Regions from separate parts of the Enterobacter cloacae complex sp. HYC074_NIDB genome, predicted to be linked through region 3. Evidence: predicted binding sites of a transcription regulator. Region 3 holds the regulator's gene; each other region holds the start of a gene.
The links. Region 3 encodes CRP, which controls carbon source genes, mostly activating them, when cyclic AMP is high. Its sites were predicted from a motif close to ATGTGANNNNNNTCACAT; they were not measured.
Positions count from the first base shown of each region.

Region 1: udp (uridine phosphorylase) is a predicted target of CRP. The motif match lies at 2,619-2,636, and genes of this name have one in related genera.
Region 2: O1724_RS02000 (YjcB family protein) is a predicted target of CRP. The motif match lies at 2,063-2,080, and genes of this name have one in related genera.

Region 1 is NZ_CP114214.1:283,811-289,024, forward strand. It holds gene metE (5-methyltetrahydropteroyltriglutamate--homocysteine S-methyltransferase) at 1-1,646, shown strand, start outside; gene O1724_RS01420 (dienelactone hydrolase family protein) at 1,694-2,500, opposite strand; gene udp (uridine phosphorylase) at 2,760-3,521, shown strand; gene rmuC (DNA recombination protein RmuC) at 3,661-5,118, shown strand; gene ubiE (bifunctional demethylmenaquinone methyltransferase/2-methoxy-6-polyprenyl-1,4-benzoquinol methylase UbiE) at 5,185-5,214, shown strand, end outside.
Region 2 is NZ_CP114214.1:408,564-413,777, reverse strand. It holds gene O1724_RS02010 (EAL domain-containing protein) at 1-33, opposite strand, end outside; gene O1724_RS02005 (sensor domain-containing diguanylate cyclase) at 299-1,699, opposite strand; gene O1724_RS02000 (YjcB family protein) at 2,143-2,424, shown strand; gene ssb1 (single-stranded DNA-binding protein SSB1) at 2,486-3,010, opposite strand; gene uvrA (excinuclease ABC subunit UvrA) at 3,262-5,214, shown strand, end outside.
Region 3 is NZ_CP114214.1:4,353,204-4,358,417, forward strand. It holds gene O1724_RS21255 (phosphoribulokinase) at 1-404, shown strand, start outside; gene O1724_RS21260 (IS4 family transposase) at 591-1,682, shown strand; gene O1724_RS21265 (OsmC family protein) at 1,759-2,163, opposite strand; gene crp (cAMP-activated global transcriptional regulator CRP) at 2,474-3,106, shown strand; gene O1724_RS21275 (YccS/YhfK family putative transporter) at 3,164-5,214, shown strand, end outside.

The DNA.
Region 1 (5,214 bases), 720 kb from region 3:
TGCAAATCGATGAACCGGCGCTGGTGCTTGAGCTGCCGCAGGCGTGGCTGGATGCCTTCAAACCGGCGTATGACGCGCTCACGGGCCAGGTGAAGCTGCTGCTGACCACCTATTTCGAGGGCGTAACGCCTAACCTCGACACCATTACTGCGCTGCCGGTTCAGGGTCTGCACGTTGATCTCGTTCACGGCAAAGACGATGTGGCAGAGTTGCACAAGCGTCTGCCTGCGGAGTGGCTGCTCTCTGCCGGTCTGGTGAATGGTCGTAACGTCTGGCGTGCCGATCTCACCGAGAAATATGCACAAATTAAGGACATTGTCGGTAAACGTGAATTGTGGGTAGCCTCTTCCTGTTCCCTGCTGCACAGCCCGATCGACCTGAGCGTGGAGACCCGACTCGACCCTGAGGTGAAAAGCTGGTTTGCCTTTGCTCTGCAAAAGTGTGAGGAGCTGGCTCTGCTGCGCGACGCGCTAAACAGCGGCGACACGGCAGCGATTACCGACTGGAGCGCTCCGATCCAGGCGCGCCGTCACTCGACGCGCGTGCATAACCCTGTGGTGGAAAAACGTCTGGCGGCCATCACCGCCCGGGACAGCCAGCGCCAGAGCCCGTATGAAGTGCGCGCCGAAGCCCAGCGTGCGCGCTTTAACCTGCCCGCGTGGCCGACCACAACCATCGGCTCCTTCCCGCAGACTACCGAGATCCGCGGCCTGCGCCTGGACTTCAAAAAGGGCAATCTGGATGCGAATCACTACCGCACCGGCATTGCGGAACACATCAAACAGGCGATCGTCGAGCAGGAACGTCTGGGTCTGGACGTGCTGGTGCACGGCGAGGCCGAGCGTAACGATATGGTGGAATACTTCGGTGAACACCTGGACGGCTTCGTTTTTACCCAGAACGGCTGGGTGCAAAGCTACGGCTCCCGCTGCGTGAAGCCGCCGGTGGTGATCGGCGACGTCAGCCGCCCGGAAGCGATCACCGTGGAGTGGGCGAAGTATGCCCAGTCTCTGACCGACAAACCGGTAAAAGGCATGCTGACGGGGCCGGTGACCATTCTCTGCTGGTCGTTCCCGCGTGAAGATGTATCCCGGGAAACCATCGCCAAACAGATCGCCCTGGCGCTGCGTGATGAAGTGGCGGATCTGGAAGCGGCGGGGATTGGCATCATTCAGATCGACGAACCGGCGCTGCGTGAAGGGTTGCCGCTGCGTCGCAGCGACTGGGATGCTTACTTACAGTGGGGCGTGGAGGCTTTCCGCCTCAACGCGGCCGTCGCGAAGGACGACACGCAGATCCACACCCACATGTGTTACTGCGAATTTAACGACATCATGGACTCCATTGCCGCGCTCGACGCCGATGTGATCACCATCGAGACCTCGCGTTCAGACATGGAGCTGCTGGAGTCGTTCGAAGAGTTCGACTACCCGAACGAAATCGGGCCGGGCGTGTATGACATTCACTCCCCTAACGTGCCAAGCGTGGAGTGGATTGAATCGCTGCTGCAAAAAGCGGCCCAGCGCATCCCGGCGGAACGTCTGTGGGTAAACCCGGATTGCGGCCTGAAAACCCGTGGCTGGCCTGAAACCCGCGCGGCGCTGGCGAACATGGTGCAGGCGGCGCAGAATTTGCGTCAGGCGTAGTGGTGCTGGATTGCCCGGTTGGCGTAGCCGCCACCGGGCTTTTGGTATTACGCTTTCTTCCCGCCGTACTGGCTGAACCACGCCAGCATTCTCTGCCAGCCATCTTTCGCGGATTCCGCGTGATAGCTCGGACGATAATCGGCATTAAACGCGTGTCCCGCATCCGGGTACACCACGATTTCGGCCTTCGCGTTTGCCGCCCGCAGCGCGTGGCGCATGGTCTCGACGGTATCAAGCGGAATGCCGGTATCCTGACCGCCATACAGCCCTAGCACCGGGGCATTTAAATCGGTGGCGATATCAACCGGATGTTTCGGCGAGTTCAGCGTCTTTTCGCCCACCAGTTTGCCGTACCAGGCCACGGCCGCTTTCAACTGCGGATTGTGCGCGGCATACAGCCAGCTAATGCGTCCACCCCAGCAGAAGCCGGTCACCATCAGACGGTGCGGGTCGCCACCGTTGCGCGCCGCCCAACTGGCAACGTGGTCGAGATCGGCCAGTACCTGCGCGTCCGGCACTTTGCTGACCAGGTTGCTGAACAGCGTCGGGATGTCGCTGTAATCATTCGGATCGCCCTGACGGAAATAGAGTTCCGGCGCAACGGCCAGGTAACCTTCCAGCGCCAGACGGCGGCAGAGGTCGCGAATATGTTCATGAACGCCAAATATTTCCTGCACCACGATCACGATGGGCAGCGGGCCATCGGCAGATTTTGGCCGCGCGTGGTACGCTGGCATGTTCTCTCCCTGGGAGGGAATGGAGGTCTCGCCTGCGGTAATGGCTTCTTCAGGGGTTGAGACGATGGTTGAAGCGTGCGGGGCCGCAGCAGGTGCAAAACCGGTTTTTTCAGTCATGGCATTCTCCGTACCAATGAATGGATTAGCGCAAAGATAAATATAGACACCAGGTTAACAACCCACAGTGCCTTATAGCGTCTATCTTTTGTGCAGCACCCGGCGATATAACTTGTTAATGTGATGTGAATCACTATTTTATGGAAATTAACTGCAATCATTTTCATTCATGGTGAGGTGTGTCACGAAATAATGCACATTGCTTCTGTAAAGTACCGTTTTACTTCTTCTGACAAACCGACCCACAGAGGAGTCACCTATGTCTAAGTCTGATGTTTTTCATCTCGGCCTCACTAAAAACGATTTACAAGGGGCTACGCTTGCTATCGTCCCTGGCGATCCAGAGCGTGTGGAAAAGATCGCCGCGCTGATGGATAAGCCGGTTAAGCTGGCAGCGCATCGCGAATTCACCACCTGGCGCGCAGAGCTGGACGGTAAAGCGGTGATCGTGTGCTCTACCGGTATTGGTGGCCCGTCTACCTCTATCGCCGTTGAAGAGCTGGCGCAGCTGGGCATTCGTACTTTCCTGCGCATCGGCACCACAGGCGCCATTCAGCCGCACATCAACGTGGGCGACGTGCTGGTTACCACCGCATCCGTGCGGCTGGACGGGGCAAGCCTGCACTTTGCTCCGATGGAATTCCCGGCAGTGGCCGATTTCGAATGCACCACCGCGCTGGTTGAAGCCGCGAAATCCGTGGGCGCCACCACCCACGTGGGCGTAACTGCCTCTTCCGATACCTTCTACCCGGGCCAGGAGCGTTACGACACCTTCTCTGGTCGCGTGGTGAGCCGTTTCAAAGGCTCCATGGAAGAGTGGCAGTCGATGGGCGTCATGAACTACGAAATGGAATCTGCGACGCTGCTGACCATGTGCGCGAGCCAGGGTCTGCGTGCCGGTATGGTGGCGGGCGTTATCGTCAACCGTACCCAACAGGAGATCCCGAACGCTGAAACCATGAAGCAGACTGAAAGCCATGCGGTGAAAATCGTGGTTGAAGCGGCGCGCCGCCTGATCTAATTCTCTCTTCAGTGCTAAAAGGCCGACATGCTCGGCCTTTTCTTTTTGCGTAACGCCTCGCAGGAAAACCCTTTCAAACTGGACGTTCATACAGCACAATTCTATTTTGTGCGGGTTAGACGTGGATGCAGGGGGCATTGTGGATATTTCAATCCTGGTTTATGCGGTAGTTGCGCTGGTGAGCGTGGGGATTGGCTGGCTCATTTGCGGCTACCAACATGCTCAGCAGAAAGCCGATCAGCTGGCAGAGCGCGAAGAGATCGTCGCCGAACTCAGCGCGACGAAACAACAGCTTGCGCTGAGTGACCACTGGCGCGATGAGTGTGAACTGCTCAATAACGAACTGCGCAATCTGCGCGACATTAACACCTCGCTGGAGGCCGATCTCCGGGAAGTGACCACCCGCCTTGAGTCCACCCAACTGCACGCCGAAGACAAAATCCGTCAGATGATCAACAGCGAGCAGCGTCTTAGCGAGCAGTTTGAGAACCTCGCGAACCGCATTTTTGAGCACAGCAATCGCCGCGTGGATGAGCAGAACCGTCAGAGCCTGAACAGCCTGCTGACGCCCCTGCGTGAGCAGTTGGACGGCTTTCGACGTCAGGTACAGGACAGCTTTGGTCAGGAGGCCCGCGAGCGCCACACGCTGGCGCATGAAATTCGTAATCTCCAGCAGCTGAATGCGCAGATGGCGCAGGAGGCGGTTAACCTGACGCGCGCACTGAAAGGTGATAACAAAGCGCAGGGAAACTGGGGCGAAGTGGTCATGACGCGCGTGCTGGAGGCCTCTGGCCTGCGCGAAGGATACGAATACGAAACGCAGGTCAGCATTGAAAACGATGCGCGCTCGCGGATGCAGCCGGATGTCATTGTTCGTCTGCCACAGGGCAAAGATGTGGTTATCGACGCCAAAATGACGCTGGTGGCCTATGAGCGCTACTTCAACGCGGAAGATGACTACACCCGCGAAACAGCGTTGCAGGAGCACATCGCCTCCGTGCGTAACCATATCCGTCTGCTGGGCAGAAAAGATTATCAACAGTTGCCGGGGCTGCGATCGCTGGATTATGTGCTGATGTTCATTCCGGTTGAGCCAGCCTTCCTGCTGGCGCTCGACAGACAGCCCGAACTGATCACCGAAGCGCTGAAAAATAACATTATGCTGGTCAGCCCCACCACGCTGCTGGTGGCGTTACGTACCATTGCCAACCTGTGGCGCTATGAGCACCAAAGCCGTAACGCGCAGCAGATTGCCGATCGCGCCAGCAAGCTGTACGACAAAATGCGGCTGTTTGTGGACGATATGTCCTCGGTGGGGCAAAGCCTGGATCGCGCGCAGGATAACTACCGCCAGGCGATGAAAAAACTCTCCTCCGGGCGTGGCAATTTGCTGGCGCAGGCGGAGGCGTTTCGCAGCCTGGGGGTGGAAGTTAAACGCGAGATTAATCCGGAACTGGTGGAGCAGGCTACCGCTCAGGACGAAGAGTTTCGTCTGCGTGAAGGCGACGGTGAGCAAAATAGCCGCAATGAAGACAACGGTTTAGCGGCGAGTTTATCCCCCGAAGCGCAGCCGGCACGTTTCTTTCACGGTGGTTGAAACGTAGGGCAAATGCGCCCAATCTGTTACACTTCACGAACATTTGACTGATTAGCAGGCTCTGAGATGGTTGACGATTCACAAGACACAACGCAC
Region 2 (5,214 bases), 840 kb from region 3:
TTTGAGCATTTTGCGCCGCGCGCTACGATTCATTTCCCGCTCTGTATCCCTGCATGTTGTACGCCTGTAGCAATGAAGACCGGCTGCTTTGATAAACAGGTGATTACGTTGCATGAATCATAGGAAGTTAGCAACTGACTTTTGGTATTAAAAATCCTAAAATTCGTGATGCCGATAATATTTTCCCGTAAGCCAAACTAAAAGTATTCATTTCGTTTCTGATAAGGAAAATAATTACCCGCGACAGGTGTGGAAAATTCGCTGGCTGAAATAGCCTGCTCTTTGTTCTTATGCTGATTTATAAATAATCAGACGCCAGGACCGTTTTTCCTCTTCCCGTACGCTTGGCGTCATATAATGCCTTATCGGCACGCATCAGTATGGCAGAAGTATCTCGTTGCCCCTGACAGACTTCAACCACCCCGGCGCTGAAGGAGAGTACCAGCGTTTTATCGCCCACACGCAGCGGTTTTGAGATCAGCGCGGCACGCAGGCGAGAAGAGAGCAACGTAGCGGCCATACCATCCGTACGCGCCAGCAGAAGAACAAACTCTTCGCCCCCCACCCGTCCCAGCGCTGACCCGGCCGGGCTCACCTCGCGAATACGGTCGCAAAAGTGAATCAATGCCGCATCGCCAACCTGATGTCCCCACCGATCGTTAATCTGCTTGAAATAATCGAGATCGAACATCAGGAGACAGAAGTGGCTACTGACATCCTGCGGCGAACTGGCTGCCAGCGCCATTTTGAGCTGCTGTAAGATTGTCGAGCGATTCAGACAGCCCGTCAGATCGTCCGTGGTGGCTTTGACGGTCAGCTGCTGTTCTGCTTTTTTACGTTCGGTGATATCCAGGCCAATATTGAGAATGGAGTTATCCGGCAAAAGGATGTTTGACCAGAGAATCGTTAACTGCGTCCCGTCTTTACGCACCGGGTGCCATTCGTACATATCCTTAAGTGGTGCGAAACGAACCGACTCCTGCACGCGCTGTCGCTCCTCGGGATCCGGATAAAACAGGGCCAGCGGATCGGGGTGCTCGTCGATTTCAGTCATACTCCAGCCAAAGACTTTTTCGCATTCGGCATTCCACAATACACACCGGTTATGCCTGTCAAAGGCGTTCATTAATACCGGCGCACGCTCAAATAAGGTTTTATATTGCGTGACGACGCGCTGCATTTCTTGCGCCGTTTTTTCCCGCACGATGATGTCATCAAAATAATCTTTTAGCTTCTCAACCAATACCACCACGATATTTTTCAGTATCGGCAACGAGGTAAGTTTTCCATTAAAAGCCAAAAAGAAATAACCACTGCACTGTCTGCCATGCGCTGAGAGTTTACACAGGACGCCGCTTTGCAGCCGCGCATAGCCCGGGTGCTGAGGGGAAAATACCGCCCGGCCAATATGCGCTTTCCAGTAGATAACCCGCCAGGCGCGGTGATGCCGCTGCAACAGGGTGCTGGCAAGAAAATCCGCCACGTTGAAGGCGTGACACGTCACGTCGCCGGCACAAACCACGCGCGGGCCGTCTGCGGATTCGACACTGACCCACGAGAGATTTGCCCCCAGAGCGCTGTTGATGGTTTCCAGCATTTCCACCGGCGAACACTGCGCGTTGAGTTGCGGCATCAGCTTCGCCAGGGCGTGCAGCGCCTGCATGCTGTCGTTAATAATCTCGCGTCTTTGTTCTTTCATTATCTTTTCGCAGGTCATTAATCGAGAGAGCAACCGCAATAACTCATATCTGAATAAAAGAATAAGACCACGAAATCAAAGAGCATGCTGAGTGTAAAATAAAGAATATAAAATCCAAAAAAGGTAATTAATTCAATGCGATGAATTATTTCTGCGGGTACATTTATTGTTCCACACAAGCATAATCCATAGACATACTGCTGTAAACGCTATACAGCCGAAGATGTTTTGCAAAGGTTTTGCTATCTGAATGAATTAAAAATAAAAATTCCGACCAGACGCGGATACGAGCGACGACGATATATTTTCCCTGGTAATAAACCCACTTTTACCTCACGCGGATACTGGCTAATAAAACAGCAAATGTGATATAGTTCACACATCTTATGTAACGAGAAACATTGTTTCATTCCAGTTCGTCTGTTTTGTCGAGGATGAGTTTTATGGCAACCATTACCACCAGCATGGTGCTCCTGCGCTGGCCGTTGTTGAGCGCGGTTTTGATGTTCCTGGCCAGCACGTTAAACATTCAGTTCCGAAAGTCCGACTACGCAGGTCTTGCTGTGATTAGCACCCTGTTAGGGTTAGGCGCCGCATGCTGGTTCGCAACAGGTTTGCTCGGTATTACGCTGGTGGATATAGCCGCCGTCTGGGAAAACATTAAAGTGGTGATGGTTGAAGCCATGAGCCACACCCCACCAGACTGGCCGATGGTGATTACCTGATAGCCTGTTATAAAAAAACCCAGACATTATCTGGGTTTTTTGTGTTTCACGCGTCTGGATATCAGAACGGGATATCGTCGTCGAAATCCATTGGCGGTTCGTTAGACGGTGCCGGAGCAGACTGCTGCTGCGGACGGGACTGCGCGCCGCCGCTAAACTGATTGCCGCCCTGCGGCTGCTGAGGCTGGCCCCAACCGCCCTGCTGCTGGCCGCCACCTGCCGGTGCGCCGCCGCCCTGACGGCCACCCAGCATCTGCATGGTGCCGCCAACATTCACCACCACTTCCGTGGTGTATTTTTCCTGACCGGATTGATCGGTCCATTTGCGGGTACGCAGTTGGCCTTCAATGTAAACCTGAGAGCCTTTACGCAGATACTCACCGGCCACTTCAGCCAGTTTGCCAAACAGCACAACACGGTGCCATTCGGTCTGCTCTTTCATTTCACCGGTCGCTTTATCACGCCAGGATTCGGAAGTAGCCAGCGTAATGTTGGCAACTGCGCCACCACTCGGCATGTAGCGTACTTCCGGGTCCTGGCCCAGATTACCGACGAGAATCACCTTGTTTACGCCTCTGCTGGCCATGTTCGTGTCTCCTGAATACGTTTCTTAATAGTGTAAACGCGCGAGTGTACCATTTCCATGCGACACTTTGATAGTTGCGTAGCATGTTCCAGAGTTCTCTCGCGGACTCGACATTGTTACACAGTGAATCAGAAAATGCATTCCAATACTGTATATTCAAACAGGTCATTTTGTGTCATAATTAGCCGTTTCTGACAGCCGTTTGTCCTTCAAACAAATCAGGCAATCCGTGTTCCAACCGGGAAAGGTGAATGGATAAGATCGAAGTTCGGGGCGCCCGCACCCACAATCTCAAGAATATCAACCTCATAATCCCTCGCGACAAACTCATCGTCGTGACCGGGCTTTCGGGGTCTGGCAAATCCTCACTGGCTTTCGACACTTTGTATGCCGAAGGACAGCGTCGTTACGTTGAATCGCTCTCGGCGTACGCGCGTCAGTTCCTGTCGCTGATGGAAAAACCGGATGTCGACCACATTGAAGGGTTGTCTCCTGCTATCTCCATTGAGCAGAAATCCACGTCGCATAACCCGCGATCCACGGTCGGTACCATTACCGAAATCCATGACTACCTGCGTCTGCTGTATGCGCGCGTGGGCGAGCCGCGCTGCCCGGATCACGACGTTCCGCTGGCGGCCCAGACCGTCAGCCAGATGGTGGATAACGTGCTGTCGCAGCCGGAAGGCAAACGCCTGATGCTGCTGGCGCCAATCATTAAAGAGCGTAAGGGCGAACATACTAAAACGCTGGAAAATCTGGCAAGCCAGGGCTATATCCGCGCCCGTATCGACGGCGAAGTGTGTGACCTGTCCGATCCGCCAAAGCTGGAGCTGCAAAAGAAACACACCATCGAAGTGGTGATTGACCGGTTTAAGGTCCGTGAAGATCTGGCGACGCGTCTGGCGGAATCCTTTGAAACGGCGCTGGAACTGTCGGGCGGCACGGCGGTGGTGTCAGACATGGACGATGCAAAAGCGGAAGAGCTGCTCTTCTCCGCCAACTTTGCCTGCCCGATTTGCGGCTACAGCATGCGCGAGCTGGAACCGCGCCTGTTCTCGTTCAACAACCCGGCGGGCGCGTGCCCGACCTGTGACGGCTTGGGCGTTCAGCAGTATTTCGACCCTGATCGCGTGATCCAGAATCCGGAGCTGTCGCTGGCGGGTGGCGCCATTCGCGGCTGGGACAAGCGTAACTTCTATTACTTCCAGATGCTGAAGTCGCTGGCGGAGCACTACAAGTTCGACGTTGAAGCCCCGTGGGCCAGCCTGAGCGCGAACGTACATAAAGTGATCCTGTTCGGTTCCGGCAAAGAGAACATTGAGTTCAAGTACATGAACGATCGCGGTGACACTTCCGTGCGTCGCCACCCGTTCGAAGGGGTGCTGCACAACATGGAGCGCCGCTACAAAGAGACCGAATCCAGCGCGGTGCGTGAGGAGCTGGCGAAGTTCATCAGCAACCGCTCCTGCGCCACCTGCGAGGGCACGCGCCTGCGCCGCGAAGCGCGTCACGTGTTTGTCGAAAACACGGCGCTGCCGACCATCTCAGACATGAGCATCGGCCACGCGATGGACTTCTTCAACAACCTGAAGCTCTCCGGCCAGCGCGCGAAAATCGCTGAAAAAGTGCTGAAAGAGATCGGCGATCGCCTCAAGTTCCTCGTGAACGTTGGCCTGAACTACCTGACGCTTTCCCGCTCGGCTGAAACGCTCTCCGGCGGTGAAGCCCAGCGTATCCGTCTGGCGAGCCAGATTGGCGCAGGCTTAGTCGGCGTGATGTACGTGCTGGATGAGCCGTCTATCGGCCTACACCAGCGCGACAACGAACGCCTGCTCGGCACGCTGGTTCACCTGCGTAACCTTGGCAACACTGTGATTGTGGTTGAGCACGACGAAGACGCCATTCGCGCCGCTGACCACGTGATCGACATCGGCCCGGGCGCTGGCGTGCACGGCGGACAGGTGGTGGCAGAAGGGACGCTGAAAGACATTATGGCGGTGCCCGAGTCGCTGACCGGCCAGTACATGAGCGGCAAGCGCAAAATTGAAGTACCAAAACAGCGCGTGGCGGCGAACCCGGAAAAAGTGCTGAAGCTAACCGGGGCGCGCGGCAACAACCTGAAGGACGTGACCCTGACGCTGCCTGTCGGGCTGTTCACCTGCATCACCGGCGTGTCCGGTTCCGGTAAATCGACGCTGATCAAC
Region 3 (5,214 bases):
TTGTTAACCTTGAGTGGATCCAGAAGCTGACGCGTGACATGAGCGAGCGCGGCCATTCGCGAGAGGCGGTCATGGACTCGGTGGTGCGCTCCATGGAAGATTACATCAACTTCCTGACGCCGCAGTTCTCCCGAACCCACATTAACTTCCAGCGCGTCCCCACCGTGGACACCTCCAACCCGTTCGCCGCAAAAAGCATCCCTTCCCTGGACGAGAGCTTTGTGGTGATCCACTTCCGCAACCTGGAAGGCATTGATTACCCCTGGCTGCTGGCGATGCTACAAGGTTCGTTTATTTCGCACATGAATACGTTAGTGGTGCCCGGGGGAAAAATGGGGCTGGCAATGGAACTTATCATGACACCGCTGGTGCAGCGGCTGATGGAAGGAAAGCAAATCGCGTGAACATGTTCCCTCTCCCCGTGGGCTGAGGGTTCCCCAGAAAAATGAAAAGCACGATGAAGTGTGATCTACTGGTTGCGCTAACAAATCAGAAGAGACCTCATCGTGCCTTTACAGACAGTCTGCCAGAAATTTTTCTCCGCGTCTTTACCGGACATTCACAGCTTTCGGGTTAATGTCCTTGTTTCCATGGCTGTTGCCCTCACCCACGGCGCCAGACTGACCCTGACCAGCCTGGGACGAACCCTGCCCGGCAGGGCGCACGTCAAAAATAAAATTAAACGGGTTGACCGTGCCCTGGGCAATACCGCTCTCCAGCGTGATATTCCCCGTATTCAGCACCACCTCACACATGCCATCACCTCCGTGATGCCCTTCTGTGTTATCGCTGTCGACTGGACAGGCTGGCATGACAGGAACTGGCATCTTCTGCGGGCAAGCCTGCTCTGTAATGGTCGTTCACTTCCTCTTATGAGTGAGGTGGTTCCCGCAGAGCTGGCGCAGAACAGCGATGTACAGTGTCGCTTCCTTGACCGCCTCCATGATGCCATCCCGAAAGATAAAGCCGTCACCGTCATTACGGATGCCGGCTTCAGAACAGACTGGTTCCGGCATGTCAGCCAGCTGGGCTGGAGCTTTACCGGCAGGGTCAGGGGCTGCATCAGCTTCCGGCTGGACGGAGAAAAAAAGTGGATGAAAATCAGCGAGCTTGAGGCCTCCGGGCAACCGGTCTGCGTGGGGCACGGTGTCCTGTCCCGTAAACCACGTACGCCCTGTTACGGACGGTTTTATCTGCACAGGCGCCCGGAAGCAGGGCGTCATGGAAAGGGCGGAATGCCAAAAACACAGCGGGAACACCGCAGCAGCGCACGGGAGCCGTGGCTGCTGTTCAGTAATGCAGAAGGTCTGGAGCCACACCAGATAATGGCGCTGTACAGCCGCAGAATGCAGATAGAACAAAACTTCCGGGACGACAAGAGTCCACGCTTCGGGTTCGGTCTGAGGCTGAGCCGGAGCCAGGGAAAAGGACGACTGGAAGTACTGAATATGGTGGCGGCGATGGCAAGTCTGGTGATGTGGCTGGCAGGCTACAGGGCCGAAAGACAGTGCTTACACAGGCACTATCAGGCAAGCAGCGTCAGGCATAAACGGGTTCTGTCCTACCTGAGTCTGGCAGAAGAAGTGATCCGGCATGAGCCTGATAAAGTAAGGCGACTGAATATAGGTAACGAGATGAAAAAGCTGGGAAAAGAGTACAGTAATATGGTCATGGTGGCATGACCATATTACTGGGGATCCCTCAGCCCCGTGGGAGAGGGTTAGGGTGAGGGCATCAACACGCACGATGCCCCAATAATTAAGCCTCTATCACTTCATACGAATGGGTGATGTTTACCGCTTTCTCCAGCATTAACGCCACAGAGCAGTATTTCTCCGCAGACAGGTCAACCGCACGCGAGACCGCCGCATCCTTCAGTTCTTTGCCGGTGACGATAAAGTGCAGATTAATATGCGTGAACAGGCGTGGCGCCTCTTCGCGACGTTCTGACGTCAGCTTCACTTCACAATCGGTCACGCCATGACGGCCTTTTTGCAGGATCGACACCACGTCGATCGCGCTGCATCCGCCCGCCGCCATCAGCACCATCTCCATCGGGCTTGGCGCTTTATCGCCGGAGTTGCCATCCATCAAAACCTGATGCCCGGAAGCAGACTCGCCCAGGAACGTTAACCCTTCAACCCATTTCACACGCGCTTGCATATTCACTCACTCCAACGTTGCATTTTTTATGACAGATTACGTGTACGTTACATTTCTCGCAACGGAAGGCGACCTGCGTCATGCTGAAGCGAGACACCAGGAGACACGCGGCGAAAGCTATGCTAAAACACTCTGGATGCTACAGTAATACATTGACGTTACACATGTATGCAGAGGACATCAAACTTTACTGGCTGCGAAACGTTACGACAGCCGACTTCCCAGGTATGGGTAAGAATTCGATTGCAACCCCAGAGTCCGGATGCATCTTATGACTCTGGTGACAGCTTATAACAGAGGATAACAGCGCATGGTGCTTGGCAAACCGCAAACAGACCCGACTCTCGAATGGTTCTTGTCTCATTGCCACATTCATAAGTACCCATCAAAGAGCACGCTGATTCACCAGGGTGAAAAAGCGGAAACGTTGTATTACATCGTTAAAGGCTCGGTGGCCGTGCTGATCAAAGATGAAGAAGGGAAAGAGATGATCCTTTCTTATCTGAACCAGGGCGATTTTATCGGTGAACTGGGCCTGTTTGAAGAAGGCCAGGAACGTAGCGCCTGGGTTCGTGCAAAAACAGCATGTGAAGTGGCTGAAATTTCTTATAAGAAATTCCGTCAGCTGATTCAGGTCAACCCTGACATCCTGATGCGTCTCTCTTCCCAGATGGCACGCCGTCTGCAAGTGACCTCTGAGAAGGTAGGTAACCTCGCCTTCCTGGACGTAACCGGTCGTATCGCGCAGACGCTGCTGAACCTGGCGAAACAACCAGACGCCATGACTCACCCTGACGGTATGCAAATTAAAATTACCCGCCAGGAAATCGGTCAGATCGTCGGCTGCTCCCGTGAAACAGTGGGCCGTATCCTGAAGATGCTGGAAGATCAGAACCTGATCTCCGCCCACGGTAAAACCATCGTGGTTTACGGGACCCGTTAATTCCGGTCAAACGGCGTGCCGCCGCAGGGTGGCACGCCGTTTTTGTCTCTACTCCTCATGTGGCGCAGGCTGATCTATCACCCGGAAGTTAACTACGCACTGCGACAAACGCTGGTGTTGTGTCTTCCCGTGGCCGTGGGCCTGATCCTCGGACATCTTCAGCAAGGCCTGCTGTTTTCCCTCGTGCCCGCCTGCTGCAACATTGCCGGTCTGGATACGCCCCATAAACGCTTTTTTAAACGTCTGATTATTGGCGGCTGCCTGTTTGCCGGCTGTAGCCTTGCCGTACAGCTCTTACTGGCCCGCGACATTCCTCTGCCTCTGATCCTGACCGTGCTGGCGATGACGCTCGGCGTCACCGCCGAAATCAGCTCGCTACACGCCCGCCTGCTTCCCGCGTCGCTGATTGCCGCCATCTTCACCTTAAGCCTTGCAGGCAACATGCCGGTGTGGGAGCCATTGCTGATCTACGCCCTCGGCACGCTGTGGTACGGGCTGTTTAACTGGTTCTGGTTCTGGCTGTGGCGGGAACAGCCGCTGCGCGAATCCCTGAGCCTGCTCTACGTGCAGCTTGCTGAATACTGCGAAGCAAAATACACCCTGCTCACTCAACATACCGACCCGGAAAAATCCCTGCCGCCGCTACTGGCGCGCCAGCAAAAAGTGGTGGATCTGATCAGCCAGTGCTATCAGCAGCTGCACATGCTTGCCGCCAACAAAAATCATGAATACAAGCGGCTGCTGCGAATCTTCCAGGTCGGGCTGGATTTGCAGGAGCATATCTCCGTCAGCCTTCATAATCCGGAAGAGGTGCAAAAGCTGGTGGAGCGCAGCCATGCAGAAGCGGTGATCCGCTGGAACGCGCAGACCGTCGCGGCCCGCCTGCGAGTGCTGGCTGACGATATCCTCTATCACCGCTACCCGACGCGCTTTAACATGGACAAACAGCTCGGCGCGCTGGAAAAGATTGCGCGTCAGCACGCGGATAACCCGGTCGGGCAATTTGCTGCCTGGCATTTCAGCCGCATCGCCCGGGTGTTACGCACCCAGCGCCCGCTTTATGCCCGCGACCTGATGGCCGATAAGCAAAAACGGCTGCCGCTGCTGCCCGCGCTCAAAAGCTATCTTTCACTGAAATCTTCTGCCCTGCGCAATGCCGCACGGATCAGTGTGATGCTGAGCATCGCCAGCCTGATGGGAATGGCCCTGCACCTGCCGAAACCCTACTGGATCTTAATGACCGTACTGTTTGTTACCCAGAACGGCTATGGCGCCACGCGGGTGCGCATTCTGCATCGGGCGGGCGGCACGATGGCGGGGCTGATTATCGCGGGCGTGACGCTGCACTTCCACGTGCCGGAGGGCTATACCCTGGCCGGTATGCTGGCAATCACGCTGGTGAGCTATCTGATTATCCGCAAAAACTACGGCTGGGCGATGGTGGGCTTTACGGTGACGGCGGTGTATACCCTTCAACTGCTCACGCTTAACGGGGAACAGTTTATTATTGCCCGTCTGGTCGATACGCTGATTGGCTGCCTGATCGCCTTTGGCGGCATGGTCTGGCTGTGGCCGCAGTGGCAGAGTGGGCTGTTGAGGCAGAACGCCCACGACGCGCTGGAAGCTGACCAGCAGGCCATTCGTCTGATCCTGAGCGATGACCCACAACCCTCTCCGCTGGCCTACGAGCGCATGAAGGTCAACCAGGCGCATAACGCCCTGTTTAACTCCCTTAACCAGGCCATGCAGGAGCCGGGCTTTAACGCGCACTATCTGGCTGACATGAAGCTGTGGGTCACGCACAGCCAGTTTATCGTCGAGCATATCAATGCCATGACGACGCTGGCGCGGGAGCACACGATGCTGACGCCGGATCTGGCGCAGCGCTATTTGCAGTCGTGTGAAATTGCGTTGCAGCGCTGTCAGCAGCGCCTGGAGTATGATGCACCGGGCGAGTCAGGGGATTCGAACATTCTGGAAGCGCCGGAGACGCTGACCCATGGGCCGATGAGCACCCTTGAGCAGCATTTACAGCGCGTTCTCGGCCACCTGAACACCATGCACACCATTTCGTCGGTGGCATGGCGTCAGCGCCCGCATCACGGAAT